DNA from 3 places in the Kitasatospora sp. NPDC096077 genome. Region 2 is predicted to be linked to each of the others. Evidence: riboswitches for the same ligand, from Rfam matches in the RefSeq annotation. Region 2 holds a riboswitch; each other region holds the start of a gene.

What was found. Region 2 has a riboswitch for S-adenosylmethionine ahead of ABTZ03_RS28210 (aminotransferase class V-fold PLP-dependent enzyme). Riboswitches for the same ligand answer to the same signal wherever they lie in the genome.
Region 1: it holds a riboswitch for S-adenosylmethionine, as region 2 does, so the genes downstream of both, ABTZ03_RS27745 (IclR family transcriptional regulator) here and ABTZ03_RS28210 (aminotransferase class V-fold PLP-dependent enzyme) in region 2, are expected to answer to the same signal.
Region 3: it holds a riboswitch for S-adenosylmethionine, as region 2 does, so the genes downstream of both, thrC (threonine synthase) here and ABTZ03_RS28210 (aminotransferase class V-fold PLP-dependent enzyme) in region 2, are expected to answer to the same signal.

What each region holds. Positions count from the first base shown of each region.
Region 1 covers NZ_JBEOSV010000038.1:29,681-33,279, reverse strand. Annotated here, with positions in the region: gene ABTZ03_RS27755 (hypothetical protein) at 1-129, shown strand, start outside; gene ABTZ03_RS27750 (aegerolysin family protein) at 152-553, opposite strand; gene ABTZ03_RS27745 (IclR family transcriptional regulator) at 765-1,478, opposite strand; SAM riboswitch class I at 1,695-1,838, opposite strand; gene ABTZ03_RS27740 (FAD-dependent monooxygenase) at 1,922-3,433, opposite strand; gene ABTZ03_RS27735 (PadR family transcriptional regulator) at 3,487-3,599, opposite strand, start outside.
Region 2 covers NZ_JBEOSV010000039.1:72,190-75,788, forward strand. Annotated here, with positions in the region: gene ABTZ03_RS28200 (response regulator) at 1-402, shown strand, start outside; gene trpD (anthranilate phosphoribosyltransferase) at 521-1,597, shown strand; SAM riboswitch class IV at 1,889-2,004, shown strand; gene ABTZ03_RS28210 (aminotransferase class V-fold PLP-dependent enzyme) at 2,058-3,422, shown strand; gene ABTZ03_RS28215 (Lrp/AsnC family transcriptional regulator) at 3,438-3,599, opposite strand, start outside.
Region 3 covers NZ_JBEOSV010000056.1:21,150-24,748, reverse strand. Annotated here, with positions in the region: gene ABTZ03_RS33065 (MoaD/ThiS family protein) at 504-782, opposite strand; gene thrC (threonine synthase) at 809-2,089, opposite strand; SAM riboswitch class I at 2,107-2,243, opposite strand; gene ABTZ03_RS33055 (glucosyl-3-phosphoglycerate synthase) at 2,394-3,398, shown strand; gene ABTZ03_RS33050 (alpha,alpha-trehalose-phosphate synthase (UDP-forming)) at 3,449-3,599, shown strand, end outside.

The DNA.
Region 1 (3,599 bases), on a different contig from region 2:
ACCGCCCCGACCAGACAGGCGGCGGCCAGTGCCCCGGCCAACCACCTCCACCCACCGCGCTGCCACTGCCGTCTCGACCGGTCCATCATCGCCCTTCCCCTTCGGGGAGCCGTCCGCAGAAAAAGCTGAAGGATCAACAGATCCGTGCAGATCAGATGATGGAGGGCAAAACATCAGAATCCCGGCATTCACTCCGCCAGGTCACCGGTACGGCTGCGGCCACCCACCGAGCACCCCTGCCCGGTGGTCGCGGCGGCGGCCGGTGCGGGGGCCGGGCGGGCGCGGTGCAGGAGTAGCTGTTGGAGCCCGCGTACGGGTTGTTCCAGTGCACGGTGACGTTGCCGGCCCCGGCGGGGAGGTACTGGACCTCGCCCTCGGTGCCGGTCATGAAGCCGTCCGACTCGCTCTGCCACGAACCGCTGCGCCCCGGCGGGATGTTGCCCGGGGGCAGCTGGTTGTCGCTCCAGATGCCCCAGTTGAGGCGGTCGTAGGTGCTACTTCGCCGCGTACGAGGCTTGGGCCGAGCCCGAATGGCTCCTCCTGGTGGTGGCACTGGTCGTCGTCCTGATCCCGGTCACCTTCGTGTCGAGCCTCATCGACCCGGGGTGGTTCGGCGTGCTGGGCACCTCGGCGGCCGTGGTGCCCCGGTCGCTGGGTCTCGCCTGATCGCTACGGTCTCCGGGCGCTCCGCTCCGCCGCCCCGCTCGACGCGGAAGCGGGACAGCGGAAGCGCGACGGCGGAAGCGGGACGGTGGAGGCCCCGGTCAGGGGCGGCGCAGGGCTTCGGTGAGGTGCCCGGCCGCCTCGACGACAGCCTGGGAGAGGCGGGCGCCGGGGTGCCGGGTGAGCCGCTCGATCGGCCCGGAGACGGAGACCGCGGCCACCACCCGGTTGGACGGGCCGCGCACCGGGGCGGAGACGGAGGCGACGCCGGGCTCGCGCTCGCCGATGGACTGGGCCCAGCCGCGGCGGCGCACTCCGGCGAGGGCGGTGGCGGTGAAGCGGGCGCCCTGGAGGCCGCGGTGGAGGCGCTCCGGCTCCTCCCAGGCGAGCAGCACCTGCGCGGCGGACCCGACCTTCATCGGCAGGGCGAGGCCGACCGGGACGGTGTCGCGCAGGCCGAAGAGGCGCTCGGCGGCCGCCACGCAGATCCGGATGTCGCCCTGCCGGCGGTAGAGCTGGGCGGTCTCGCCGCTGACGTCGCGCAGGTGGGTGAGGACCGAGCCGGCGGCCGTCAGCAGGCGGTCGTCACCGGCGGCGGCCGAGAGCTCGGCGAGCCGCGGGCCGAGGACGAACCGGCCCTGCAGGTCCCGTCCGAGCAGGCGGTGGTGCTCCAGTGCGACGGCGATCCGGTGCGCGGTGGGCCGGGCCAGGCCGGTGGCGTCGACCAGCCCGGCCAGGGTGGCCGGACCGGACTCCAGGGTGCCGAGGATCGAGGTGATCTTGTCGAGCACGCCGACGCCGCTCGTGATCTCCAGGTTCTCCATGGACGGGTACTCCAGTCTCGGTTCCCGTGAGCGAAGGGTGGGTTCGGCTCACGGGTGCTCCACAGGGGGTGGGGTGGGGAGCGGGGGTGGTCAGCGAGAACAGGCCTGGAAAGTCGGCCACATGCCTGCGCCGGACACGAGACGGGTACGCGAAGGGGCCGGGGCGGGAAGCGCCCGGGCGAAGGACAGCACTGAGAGCACCGTGTCTCCTCATCTTTTCCCGCGCCACGTTGGCGACAGGCCGGAGTTGGCACTGACCCCGGACGGCACGGCGTGTACTTCGGACGCCGGGTCGAACGGGGAGTTGCCGGGGCTTCGTAGGGCCGGTCCCTCCACCCCTCTGGATGATTCGCGGAGAACGATACAAGACTTCCCGGGCATCTCGCCAAATCTTTTCCCGGCCCGCACACCCGGGACCCTGCCGCCCGGCCGTCTCAGGCCACCCGCGCCCCCTCCCCCGCCGGCTCGCCGAACCAGTGCCGCAGGGCCTGCCGGAGCCCGTCGGGGTCCTCCTGCCCGGCATCGCGCAGCAGCCAGCCGGTGTGCCCGTCCGGCCGGAGCAGGACGGCGCGGAGCCCGGGCTGCTCCGGGCAGTCCGCCGTGACGGTGGTCACCCGGTCCGCCCAGCCCGCCGCCGCCTCACCCACCGCCGCTCCGCGAACTCCCGCACCGCTTCCGCCCGTCAGGTCGAGCAGCACACCGCGGCCCGGGGCGAGCAGCTCGGACAGCCGGGTCGGGCCCGCGGCCGTGCTCAGGGTGAGGTCGGGGGCCAGCCGCCCGAGCCAGGGGTGGGCGGTGTCGGGGTGCGTGCCGTAGCGGGTGTCCAGTCCGGTGACGGTCTCGGCGAGGGCGCGGTTGCCCGCGGGGTGGCGGGCGACCCGGGTGAACAGGTCGACGAGCGGCCCGAGTCGGTCGTCCGCGGTGCCCAGCAGCACCTGGGCCCGGGTGGAGGCCAGGACACGCGCGCCCGCCGCGTGGCGTTCCTCGTGGTAGCTGTCCAGCAGGTGCGCGGGGGCGGTGCCGCGCACGGTGGCGGCGAGCTTCCAGCCCAGGTTGAACGCGTCGTCCAGGGCGAGGTTGACGCCGATCGCGCCGGCCGGCGGGTGGATGTGCGCGGCGTCCCCGGCCAGTACGACCCGGCCCCGGACGTACTCGGCGGCCTGCCGGGCGGCGTTGCCGAACCGGGTGGTCCAGCGCGCGGCGCGCAGGTCGACGGGGCGGCCGAGCGCCTCGGCGACGGCGGCGCGGAGCCGGTCGAGGGTGACCGGCTCGTCCCGGTCCGCCGGGGGCTGCCGGTCGGCGGTGATGATCCTCACGTAGCCGGGGCGGGGGATCACGAAGACGCTTCCGCCGGGGCCGGTGGACACGCCGAAGGGCAGTGCCGCCGGGTCGGCGGGTTCGACGTCGCCGAGCAGTGTGAAGGCCGTCGACGCGGTGCCGGGGAAGTCGATGCCGGCCTGTCGGCGGACGGTGCTGCGGCCGCCGTCGCAGCCGACCGCGTAGCCGGCCCGGACGCGGTGTTCGCGGCCGTCGGCGACGACCGTCGCGGTGACGCACTCGGCGTCCTGGGTCAGGGCGCGCAGCTCGTGTCCGCGCCGGATGTCCGCGCCCAGCGCGAGCGCGTGCGCCTCCAGCACCTCTTCGACCCGGGTCTGCGGGATGCCCGGTGAGAACGGGTGGTCGGTGTGGGCGCCGGCGAGGGTGAGCGTCACCGGCAGTCCGGAGAACGCGGCGTGCGGGACCTGCCAACCCTCGTCGATGAACCGGTCGGCGAGGCCGCGCCGGGCCAGCAGGTCCAGGGCACGGGCGTTGAGGTTGAAGCCCCGGCAGTAGGGCGGGCGTTGCGGGTGGCGTTCGAGGACGACGGTGTCGACGCCGGCGAGCCGGAGCTCGATCGCGAGCAGCAGGCCGGCCGGTCCGGCTCCGACGATCAGCACCTCGGTCATTCGGTGGTCCGCTCCCTCTTCGGATCGGGTGGCTCCTTCGGTCAGCACCTCGGTCATCGGGTGGTCCCCTCCCCGTCCGTCGGGCCGGTCCAGGTCCAGCCGTCCTCGGAGCGCTCGACCTCGGGCCAGGACAGGCGGCCGTCGCCGATCTCGGCGACGGTGCGCC
Region 2 (3,599 bases):
CTCACCGTCCTCGTCTACAGCGACGACCGCAACACCCGCGAGCAGGTGCTGACGGCCCTCGGCCGTCGGCCCGCCGAGGATCTTCCGGAGCTGTCCTACCTGGAGTGCGCGACCACCCCCGCGGTGCTCAAGGCGTTGGAGAAGGGCGGCATCGACCTCTGCGTGCTGGACGGCGAGGCGGTTCCGGCCGGCGGGCTGGGCCTCGGGCGCCAGCTCAAGGACGAGATCTACGGCTGCCCGCCGGTGCTGGTGTTGATCGGTCGGCCGCAGGACTCCTGGCTGGCCGCCTGGAGCCGGGCCGATGCCGCGATCTCCCACCCGGTGGACCCGGTGGCGCTGGTCGAGGCGGTCGCCGTCCTGCTGCGGGCCCGGCTGGCCAAGCGGGCCCCGGCGAGCCGTTGAGCGGTGCCGTCTCAGCAGGAGAGAAGTCGGGGCCGTAGCCGCCCCGCCGCTCGATAGGCTGACTCCATCCGTACGGACGTCCCCCGGAGCGGGGAACCGACAACAGCTGGAGTCAGCCATGGTGAACGTGAACCCTGCGAACGGTGGTACCGACCCCGCGCAGGTGGTCCGCACCTGGCCGGACCTCTTGGCGGCGCTGTTGAAGGGGGAGGACCTCGACCGCTCCTCCACCGCGTGGGCGATGGACCGGATCATGAGCGGCGAGGCGTCCCCCGTCCAGGTGGCCGGGTTCATGGTGGCGCTGCGGGCCAAGGGCGAGTCGGTCGAGGAGATCTCCGGCCTGGTCGACGCGATGTACGACCACGCCGAGCCGCTGGACATCCCCGGCCCGGCGGTCGACATCGTCGGCACCGGCGGCGACCGGGCGAAGACCGTCAACATCTCCACCATGTCGGCGATCGTCGCGGCCGCGGCCGGGGCCAAGGTGGTCAAGCACGGCAACCGGTCGGCCTCCTCCACCAGCGGCTCCTCGGACGTGCTGGAGAAGCTCGGGGTCGCGCTGGACCTGTCGCCCCGGCGGGTGGCCCAGGTGGCCGAGGAGGTCGGGCTGACCTTCTGCTTCGCGGCGAAGTTCCACCCCTCGATGCGGCACGCCGCCACCGCGCGACGCGACCTCGGGGTGCCGACCGCCTTCAACATCCTCGGTCCGCTGACCAACCCGGCCAAGGTCACCGCGCACGCGGTCGGCTGCTTCGACACCCGGCTCGCCGGGCTGATCGCCGGGGTGCTGGCCCGGCGCGGGGCGACCGCGCTGGTGTTCCGCGGCGACGACGGGCTGGACGAACTGACCATCACCACCACCTCGCAGGTGTGGGTGGTGCGCGACGGGGTGGTCACCGAGACCACCTTCGACCCGCGGGACGTCGGCATCGAGCTGGTCGGCATCGAGGCGCTGCGCGGGGCCGACGCCGCGTACAACGCGGAGGTCGCCCGGCGACTGCTGGCGGGGGAGCGCGGGCCGGTGCGGGACGCCGTCCTGCTGAACACCGCGGCGGCACTGGTCGCGCTCGACCTGGGTGACGCGCCGCTGACGGAGCAGCTCGCGGCGGGCATGGTGCGGGCGGCCGAGGCGATCGACTCGGGCCGGGCGCAGGATCTGCTGCGGCGCTGGTCGGAGGCCACCAGCCGGATCTGAGGCGGCGGTTGAGGGCCCGGGCCGGTTCCGCCGACCCGGGCCCTTCCTGTCCGCCCCGGGCTCCCGCCCGCCCCGAACCCCCGGTGACCCGCCCCGCCCCCCGGTAACCCGCCCCGAGCCGAAGGGGCGCGCCGGTGCCGAAAGGGAGAAGCGAGGGAGCGACGAAGGAGCGAGGGAGCGCCGACCGTCGGCACCGGACAAGAGCGCCCCGGAGGCGAGCGGGCGAAAGTACTGTCCGGATGGTGGATGACTGTTTGACCGTCCGACGTACCCGACCTAGAGTCTTCGCCAGGTCATGAGTGACAGCGTCAAGCCCCAGCTGGCTGTCCGGCAACCCTCCGTCCGTGGCGGGGTGCCCTGGGTGAGGACCGGGTCGCCGGAAGCCGTCCGTGCGACAAGCGCGGACGCCCGACGAGCAGCACTCCCGGGGGTCCCTGACCCGTAGAAGGAGTGCATCCTCATGTCCGTCTCCGTCGAAACCCTCGCCCCGCTCGCCGTCCTCGGCCAGGACGTCCAGGTCCCGCTGGCCAGCGGTGAGAAGGTCGGTTACGCGGCGCTCGACTACGCGGCCAGCGCGCCGGCGCTCCAGCGGGTCTGGGACGACGTCGCCGCCTACGCGCCGTACTACGGCAGCGTGCACCGCGGCGCCGGGTACCTGTCGCAGCTGTCCACCGACCTGTTCGAGCAGAGCCGGCGGACCGTCGCCGAGTTCCTCGACCTGCGCGCCGACGACCAGGTGGTCTTCACCCGGGCCACCACCGACTCGCTCAACCTGCTGGCCGGCGCGGTGCCGGCCGGCACCCGGGTGTTCGCCTTCGAGACCGAGCACCACGCCTCGCTGCTGCCCTGGGCGCACGCGGGGCTGGAGGTCGACTACCTGCGGGCGCCGCGCTCGCGGGCCGAGGCGGTGGCGGCGCTGGAGAGCGCGCTGGCCGCGGCGCCCGAGGGGCCGAAGCTGCTGTGCGTCACCGGCGCCTCCAACGTGACCGGCGAGCTGTGGCCGGTCGCCGAGCTGACCGCGACCGCGCACCGGCACGGCGCCCGGGTGGTGCTGGACGCGGCCCAGCTGGCCCCGCACCACCGGGTCTCGGTCCGCGAACTGGACGTCGACTGGATCGCCTTCTCCGGCCACAAGCTCTACGCGCCGTTCGGGGCCGGGGTGCTGGCCGGTCGGTCGGACTGGCTGGACGCGGCCGAGCCGTACCTGGCCGGCGGCGGGGCGACCCGGACGGTGGCCCGGGAGCTGGACGGCTCGGTGGCGGTGCAGTGGCACACCGGCCCGGCCCGGCACGAGGCCGGTTCGCCGAACGTGATCGGCGCCTACGCGATCGCCTCGGCCTGTCGGGCGCTCACCGAGGCCGGCTTCGACGCGCTGGAGGCCCGGGAGCGGCAGCTGGTCGAGCGGCTGACGACGGGGCTGGCGGAGATCCCGGAGGTCCGGGTGCTGAACCTGTTCGGCGCCGGCTCGGCCCGGGTGGGCGTGCTGTCCTTCGTGGTCCGGGGCTGGAACAGCTCGCACTTCTCGGCCGCGCTGTCGGCCGAGTACGGCATCGGGGTGCGGGACGGGCTGTTCTGCGCGCACCCGCTGGTGCGGACGCTGCTCGGGGAGGAGGAGGTGGCGCCGTCCGAGTGCGGGGCGCCGGAGTCCTCGCTGCCCGGGGAGCGCAGCCTGAACGCGATCCGGGTGAGCTTCGGGGCCGGCACGCCGGACGAGCACGTGGAGCGCTTCCTGACCGCCGTCCGCGAGCTGGTCACCGACGGCGCGGCGTGGAACTACCGCAACGAGGGCGGCCGTTGCGTCGTCGACACCCGTCGCGAGGGCTGAGCCCCACGCGTCGTCCTACTCGTCCAGGCCGAGCGCGAAGGCCGCTTCCAGGTCGTGCTGGGAGTAGGTGCGGAAGGCGATCTGGGTCTCGGTGTGCGCCACGCCCGGGACCTTGTTGAGCCGGCCCGGGATGACGTCGGCGAGGTCGTCGTGACGGCGCACCCGGACCATCGCCAC
Region 3 (3,599 bases), on a different contig from region 2:
CCCGGGGAACCCCCCCTGAGCGCAGCCGTGCACGCCGCAATCCTCCGCACGGGGGCGCCGGACGGCTTCCGTGAGCGGTTGATTACGTCGACCGCCGCTGAATGTATCCGGACCGACGCCCTCTGCAACAGGGTCAACCGCCGGGAATTCCGAGGGCCCGTCAAGAGACAAGAGTGAACAAACCGGGAGGAACTCGGCATTCGCCGCCGGACATAGCGGACGAATTACCCAAATGCCCGCAGGAATTCTGACATCTGCCTGACATGTTTCCCGGGAACGACCCCGGGCCGGTCCCGCCGGTCGGACGACCTCCGGCGAAGCACCCCGTGCGCCGGAAGGGCGGCCCTGTTCCCAGCAGAGCCACACTCTACTCCGACTTGAGCGGGAAATATTCCCGCCGAAATGCGAACGCGCCGCCCGTGCGTACGGAGAGTGGAATTCCGTACGCACGGGCGGCGCGGGGCGACCCGGAAAGCAACCCGGAAACGCGACCGCCGAACGGCTCAGCAGCCGCCGGCCACCGCCGGAATGATCGAGACGCTGGCGCCGTCCCCGATCTCGGTCGCCAGGCCCTCGGCGAACCGCACGTCGTCGTCGTTCACGTACACGTTGACGAAGCGGCGCAGCTTGCCGGTGTCGTCCAGGATCCGGGCCGAGATGCCCGCGTGGTTCTGCTCCAGGTGGGCGATGACCTCGGCCAGGGTGGCCCCCTCGGCGGTCACCTCGGCCGCACCGCCGGTGTAGGTGCGCAGGATGGTGGGGATGCGGACGTTGGCGCTCATGGCTCTCCTTGCGGGGTGGGGGTGGTTCAGGCGGACGCGAGACCGGCGGAGTGGAAGGCGTCCAGCGTCGGGCGGATGACGGCGGTCATCCCGGCCTCGGAGACGGCGTCCAGGGTCTTCAGGCCGTCGCCGGTGTTGATCGCGACGGTCTCCTTGGCCGGGTCCAGCTGACCCGTCTCGACCAACTTCTTCAGCACGCCGACGGTCACCCCGCCCGCGGTCTCGGCGAAGATGCCCTCGGTCCGGGCCAGCAGCCGGATCGCCGCCACGACCTCCGCGTCCGTGACGTCCTCGACCGCGCCGCCGGTGCGGCGGGCGATGTCCAGCACGTACGGGCCGTCCGCCGGGTTGCCGATCGCCAGCGACTTGGCGATGGTGTCCGGCTTCACCGGCTTGATCACGTCCCGGCCGGCCTTGAACGCCGCCGACACCGGCGAGCAGCCCTCCGCCTGGGCGCCGAAGATCCGGTACGGCCGGTCCTCGACCAGCCCCAGCCTGATCAGCTCCTGCAGCCCCTTGTCGATCTTCGTCAGCTGGGAGCCGGAGGCGATCGGGATGACGATCTGCTCCGGCAGGCGCCAGCCCAGCTGCTCGCAGATCTCGTACGCCAGCGTCTTGGAGCCCTCGCCGTAGTACGGCCGCAGGTTGACGTTGACGAAGCCCCAGCCCTCGCCGGCCGGGTCCCCGATCAGCTCCGAGCAGAAGCGGTTCACGTCGTCGTAGTTGCCCTCGATGCCGACCAGCTCGCCGCCGTACACCCCGGCCATCACGACCTTGCCCTGCTCCAGGTCGTGCGGGATGAAGACGCAGGACCGGAACCCGGCCCGGGCCGCCGCCGCGCCCACCGCGCCGGCCAGGTTGCCGGTGGAGGAGCAGGACAGCGTGGTGTACCCGAACGCCCGGGCCGCCTCGATCGCGCAGGCCACCACCCGGTCCTTGAACGAGTGGGTGGGGTTGCCGGAGTCGTCCTTGATGTGCAGCTGCGCGGTGAAGCCGAGCTCACGACCCAGGTTGTCCGCCTTGACCAGCGGGGTCCAGCCGGGGTTCAGGTTGGGCTTGGAGGCGACGTCGGCCGGCACCGGCAGCAGCGGCGCGTACCGCCAGATGGACGCGGGGCCGGACTCGATCCGCTTGCGCAGCTCCTCGGCGCGCTCGCTCCCGAACTCGTAGGCGATCTCCAGCGGCCCGAAGCACTCCAGGCAGGCGAAGCTGGGGCCGAGCGGGAACCGGGTTCCGCACTCCCGACAGGACAGCGCGGCGGCGGGGCCGAGGTCCACGGAAACAGGTGCGGCAGTGTCGATGGCCATGATGGCGGAGGCCTCTCTCCTCATCTTCCCCGCGGCGCGGTCGCGCCACAGGCCGGAATTGGCACCTGTCCCGCCGGGGCCTGTCGACAGACAGCCGAGCGAGAAGGTTGCCGGGACGTCAACGGGCCGTTCCCTCAGTCCCTCTGGATGAGCTTGTGAAATTGTGGCGGTGCGCAACGGTGACCCCGGCGTGCAAAGGTCCGACCGCTGTACGAAGACTGTATCCGAAGGCGTCACCCCTGAACGGGTCCGTCCGCCAAGCGAGATGAGCCGTTCCACCCCGATCCCGCCGAGGAGAGTCACCGTGCCCGCCGAACCGATCCCCGCGCTCCTCCCGCAGGCGGCGTCCTGGCTCCGCCGCCGCTCGTGGAGCGCGACCGACCGGCCGGTGCACACCCTGCTGGAGGCCAAGCGGCGCACCGGCCGCACCGTCAGCGTCGTCCTTCCGGCCCTGGACGAGGAGGCCACCGTCGGCGACATCGTCCGCACCGTCCGGCGCGAGCTGATGGAGCGGATCCCCCTGGTGGACGAACTCGTCGTGGTGGATTCCGGCTCCACCGACGCCACCGCCGCCGTCGCCGCCGCCGCGGGCGCCCGGGTGGAGCACCGCGACCGGATCCTGCCCCGGCTGCCCGCCGTCCCCGGCAAGGGCGAGGTGCTCTGGCGCTCGCTGCTGGTCACCCGCGGCGACATCGTCTGCTTCGTGGACGCCGACCTGCGCGAGTTCGACCCGGCCTTCGTCTCCGGCATCGTCGGCCCGCTGCTGACCGACGAGTCCGTCCAGCTGGTCAAGGCCATGTACGACCGCCCGCTGGAGACCGAGAGCGGGGCGGTCCTGCCGGTCGGCGGCGGCCGGGTCACCGAACTCGTCGCCCGCCCGCTGCTCAACCTGCACTGGCCGGAACTCGCCGGCTTCGTCCAGCCGCTCGGCGGCGAGTACGCGGCCCGCCGCCCGCTGCTCGAACGGCTGCCCTTCCCCACCGGCTACGGCGTCGAGCTCGGCCTGCTGGTCGACGCCCTGGAACTGGTCGGACTGGACGCCCTGGCCCAGGTCGACGTCGGCGTCCGGCACCACCGCCACCAGGACGGCCAGGCCCTCGGCCGGATGGCCGCCACGATCTACCGCACCGCCCTGGAGCGGCTCGACCGCACCCACCGCCTCAAGGCCTCCGCCGACCTGGTCCACCCCCACCTCACCCAGTTCAGCCGCGACCCGGACACCCGCGCCTTCACCGCCCACACCCACCCGGTGACGGCCCTGGAGCGCCCGCCGATGCACACTGTCCCCGAGTACGCGACCCGCCACTGAACCGCCTGCCGAAACGTTTGCCGACCCGACCCCCCGGCAACATCCCAACCATGGGCGATCTCACGACCGAACGTTCGAGTGCGACCGGCACCGCCCCCGTCCTGGTGGCCTCCAACCGGGGACCGGTGTCCTTCAGCACCGCCGACGACGGCACACTGACCCTGCGCCGCGGCGGCGGCGGCCTGGTCTCCGGCCTGTCCG